2 regions of the Fictibacillus sp. 5RED26 genome follow, and region 1 is predicted to be linked to the other one. Evidence: riboswitches for the same ligand, from Rfam matches in the RefSeq annotation. Region 1 holds a riboswitch; the other holds the start of a gene.
What was found. Region 1 has a riboswitch for S-adenosylmethionine ahead of IHV10_RS09135 (sulfite oxidase-like oxidoreductase). Riboswitches for the same ligand answer to the same signal wherever they lie in the genome.
Positions count from the first base shown of each region.

Region 2: linked by a shared signal. The riboswitch ahead of IHV10_RS22450 (methionine ABC transporter ATP-binding protein) and the one ahead of IHV10_RS09135 (sulfite oxidase-like oxidoreductase) in region 1 are both predicted to bind S-adenosylmethionine.

Region 1 is NZ_JACZDU010000002.1:168,322-170,775, reverse strand. It holds gene IHV10_RS09145 (S8 family peptidase) at 1-253, shown strand, start outside; gene IHV10_RS09140 (hypothetical protein) at 445-660, shown strand; SAM riboswitch class I at 725-832, shown strand; gene IHV10_RS09135 (sulfite oxidase-like oxidoreductase) at 936-1,604, shown strand; gene IHV10_RS09130 (hypothetical protein) at 1,635-1,925, opposite strand; gene IHV10_RS09125 (hypothetical protein) at 2,103-2,294, shown strand.
Region 2 is NZ_JACZDU010000016.1:8,200-10,653, forward strand. It holds gene IHV10_RS22445 (methionine ABC transporter permease) at 1-220, opposite strand, end outside; gene IHV10_RS22450 (methionine ABC transporter ATP-binding protein) at 276-1,289, opposite strand; SAM riboswitch class I at 1,358-1,463, opposite strand; tRNA gene IHV10_RS22455 (tRNA-Ser) at 1,695-1,787, opposite strand; gene serS (serine--tRNA ligase) at 2,122-2,454, opposite strand, start outside.

The DNA of each region.
Region 1 (2,454 bases):
CGGTACGTGGGTTGATATCGCAGCGCCAGGTGTTAACATCTACTCAACAACACCAAATAACCAGTATGCGAGTTTCTCAGGAACGTCTATGGCATCACCAGTTGTTGCGGGTGTAGCAGGACTTCTTGCGGCTCAAGGTAAGAGTGCTTCTCAAATCCGTGCAGCGCTTGAAAACACAGCTGATCCTGTATCCGGAACAGGCAGCCAGTTCCAAAACGGACGCGTAAATGCAGCGGCGGCTGTTCAGCAGTAATTGATATAAATAAAAATGTTCCCAAACCTCTGGAAGTTAGTGTTTATAACTTCTGGAGGTTTTTTATTTTCGTTTTTTTATAGGTAACAACTTCGATTTCCTTCTATAAATGTAACGTGTACGGTTTAAAACCTCCTCTTTCATGAAAAACTGTTAACAGAAACATCTGTAAGAAGCGGAGGATTTCAGCTATGTTTGGTCTTGGTAAAGGTAAGCAAAAGAAAAAAACGTCTCAAGGCTCTGGCAAGAGTGAGTCGACTGAATCAGAAAAAAGGCAGAGTGAAAAGGAAGCCGAAGAAAAAATCGTCTACTTTTTCTTGATCAGCACTGCACTTTTTGGAGTGGTCGTTCTGTATCTAGGCATTTCTCGCGAGATGTCTTTTGTGGCTGATCTCATTTCAAGTTGATTTTTCATGTCCTGAATGTATAATAGTTGTAACTTACATATCGTTTTTCAGCCGATTAATCGGTCTCTTATTTCGAGCAGGCGGAGGGAATTAGCCCTATGAAGCCCGGCAACCACCTATTTTGTTAGGCACGGTGCTACATCTAACAGTTTTACAGACTGAAAGATAAGAGGATGTGAACACAACCATTCGTCCTCTTTTTTTATAAAAGAGGGCGTTTTTTGTTTTTGCTACCTCAAATGGAATCAATCGTATTAAAGAAAGGATGTTCATTTATGGACCTTAACAAAGCGGATCGCATTAAAAAGATGCGTGTCCCACAAGTCGATGAAAAACTAGGAAACCGCTTGCCTCCTGGGCAGGTTGAAACAAAAAAGTTCCCTATTCTTCATGAGGGGGACGTTCCTGTTTACGATATGAAAAAATGGTCGTTATCTGTAGAAGGACTCGTAGGAAAACGTGTCGAATTTAGTTTTGAAGACATCATGAAGATGCCTCAAACGACAGTAGTACGAGATATTCACTGTGTGACGAGATGGTCACGGTTCGACAATGCGTTTGAAGGTGTTAAATTTACGGACTTTTTAAAGCACTTTGATGTGGATCCAAAAGCAAAGTTTGTGATGGTCCACGCTGATTACGATTATACGACGAATGTTCCTCTCCAAGATTTGTTGCGAGACGATGTCATTCTTGCGCACTCTTTTGACGGCAAGCCGTTAACGGAAAAGCATGGATTTCCGCTTCGTCTCATCGTTCCGCATCTTTATTTTTGGAAAAGTGCAAAGTGGATTCGTAAGTTCGAGTTCTTAGAAGAGGATCAGCCAGGCTTTTGGGAGCAGAACGGCTTTCATATGTACGGTGACCCCTTCAAAGAAGAACGATTTTCGAGCGATGAATTTGAGATGCCTGAAGATGAGTGGAAAAAGAAAGAGTATGATTGATCCCAAATGAAAAATTAGGGGGAAGAACGTTTATTTTCTTCCCCTCAGCATTTTAATCTCATTTTTTAACGCTGTAATCTGATCTTGGATGTCTTTCATCTGAGCTTCTTGTTCTTGCTGGTCTTTAAGATCCTGCGCTTGATCGATGTACACTTGTCTGAGAGCGATCGCTGCACTGAACGTAGCTAGAAAATCCCCCGCGGTCACAAGCGTTGAGGCGAGTAAGGCGAGTTCTGCAGCAAACGTGGTACCATCTTTATTATTTGATAAATATTCTTCTTCTGCTTCTGCTAAAATGACGTCTACTACACGTTGATTCACATCATTCACTCCTAACACCTGAATTAGTAATACTATATGCGTTTGCCCTATTTGCGGTGCCCGATGTTATCCTTCATATCCCGATTTTCGAACACATAAAAATTCGGCTTTTTTCGTGAATTGTTCTTAATGTATAGGCATTTTGTCCGATATTATCCTTACTAGGGAGGTTTGGCGATGGAACAATGGCTGTCTTTTCGTATTCCGTTCGATATCATTTCCATTTACATCTTACTTGCCGCGATTATTGTGGTCGGCATATTTTCAAGCGTACTTCGAACAGCCTTACCAGAATGGTCTGTCAGGATCTTTAGCTACACGGGGTTTGTTGGAGTAATCTTTGCTTGGCTGAAGCTGCTGGAATATTGATACATACATAAAAAACGCCTCGGGGTTTGTTGCCCCAGGCGTTTTGGCGTTCTATAGTTGTTGTTTTGCGAAGAAACATCTTTGACCAGTTAATTGAAGTGCAGGGTGCGAGACTCCTGCGGGACGAGTGGGACAGGTGAGACTTCTAAAAGCGCGAAGT
Region 2 (2,454 bases), on a different contig from region 1:
CTGCAGTTGGTCCGATGGTTGTTCCGGTAATGAGCTGTGTTAATGGTAACAACGCGACTAATAAAATGATGAATGGTACAGAGCGGATCAAGTTCACAAGAATGCCCGCTATCTGCTTGATCCACACATTTTCAAATAACAATCCTTTGTCGGTAACAAACAGTATAATTCCTAGAGGTAATCCTACAATTAATGAAACACCAAGTGATATAGCGACCATATATAACGTTTCAAAAAATGCTTTATTCAGATCTGGAAGGATATTCAAAATAGAATCAAGCAACTTTTTTCACCACCTCAAGATTTTCTATACGACTCTCAATATATGAGATCGCTCGCTTCACTTCTGCCTCTTCACCGACTAGTTCCATAATGAAGATACCAAGCGGTGTTTCCTGAATATATTCGATTTTTCCGTGAAGGATATTCCCTTTTACGTTAAAGTTTTGGAAAAGCTCAGAAACAACAGCCTCTTCTGCAATGGCTCCTTTGAACTGTATCTTAATCACAGTTCCTTTTCTATTTTTCAGAAGAGGTTCTGGCAGATCCATTTGAATTACAGAACTGATGAACGTTTTTGTGAGCTCTTTTTCTGGATTAGCAAAAATGTTGTACACGTCACCTGACTCGATGATTTCTCCATCCTGCATGATCGCCATTCGGTGGCAGATCTCTTTTACGACTTCCATCTCGTGCGTGATCAACACGATCGTAATGCCTAACTTTTTATTGATGGATTTCAGTAAGGAAAGGATCGATTTCGTCGTGTTCGGGTCAAGAGCTGAAGTAGCTTCATCACAAAGCAAAACCTTCGGATCATTGGCAAGTGCTCTTGCAATACCTACTCGCTGTTTCTGCCCCCCACTCAGCTGAGAAGGGTACTGATCTTTTTGATTCTCCAATCCCACCATCTTTAAAAGCTCGTTGGTCTTACTGGTGATCTCCTCTTTCGTTTTCCCAGCTGCTTTTAAAGCGAAAGCGATGTTCTCAAAAACGGTCTTCGCACTAATCAAATAAAAGTGCTGAAAGATCATACCGATCTTAAGACGCTCCTCGCGTAACTCCTTTTTCCCGAGCTTCGTAATCGAGATGCCATCGATCTTGATTTCTCCTGATGTTGGTTTTTCCAATAAATTAAGACATCGCAGCAACGAACTCTTCCCAGCACCGCTATATCCTACAATGCCAAAGATCTCACCTTTGTCGATCGTCAGTGACACATTCTTCACTCCGACGATCTCTTTGCCTTTTACTTTATATAATTTCGTAACGTCCTTGATCTCGATCATATGTCATCCCCCTTACAATATAAAAAAGCCCTCTTCATTTCATGGAAGAGGGCGAATAAGTAAACATCGACTTATCTTCCAGAATGAATCATCATTCTGCAGGAAGTAGCACCGTTCCTAATGGAGGTTGCCGGACGTCATAGGGCCTGATCCCTCGGTCTCTCTGAATAAGTATTGCATTATTGAATTAAGTTATAGTTGTCATCATACGCCCTGTCTAAAAGTTCTGTCAATACTAAATTTTATCACTTTAAAGTGTTAGCGCTTACATTCGTTGATATGAATGGTTGAAATATTTTAGGGTTTTCTATCGGTGTTTTTGAATGTGTATGATTCAATTCTTAAAAAGAAAAAACACAACAAAAAACCTCATCCGATAAACTCAGATGAGGTTGAATATGTATATGGAGGAGGTAGAGGGATTCGAACCCCCGCGGGTCGTTAAACCCCTGTCGGTTTTCAAGACCGATCCCTTCAGCCGGACTTGGGTATACCTCCGTGTGACTGACAAGAACTATAATAACATGCTGATAAATATAGTGTCAACGGTTTTCAAAAACTTTTTTTGATTTTTTATTTGTTTCTTTTGTAGGTATGCTTTTACGGTACGTGTTCTTATATTTGTTACACGTTCACCGATAAAACAGTGCTGTCCACCTGTGATCCATTGACTTTCACCTATGAATCATAAATTTTCACCGCTAGAACTCTTCCCACCACCTGGAAACTTGTTCGGACCACCGATAATGAAGCTTTTACACCCATTAATAGATAAAAGCTGACTCTAAAAGTCCCTCTGGGATACCTTTTAAGAGTCAGCTTCTTTCACTTTTTACTTAATTACTTCTTTGTTGCCCATATAAGGACGGAGAACTTCTGGAATGACTACAGTGCCATCTTCTTGTTGGTAGTTCTCTAAGATAGCAGCTACTGTTCGACCAATCGCAAGTCCAGATCCGTTTAGCGTGTGAACGAATTCTGGCTTCCCTTTTGCATCGCGACGGAAGCGAATTTGAGCACGGCGCGCTTGGAAATCTTCAAAGTTGGAGCAAGAAGAAATCTCGCGGTACTCTCCGTAGCTTGGAAGGTATACTTCGATATCGTACTTCTTAGCTGCTGTGAATCCTAGGTCAGCTGTACACATGCTGAGTACGCGGTATGGAAG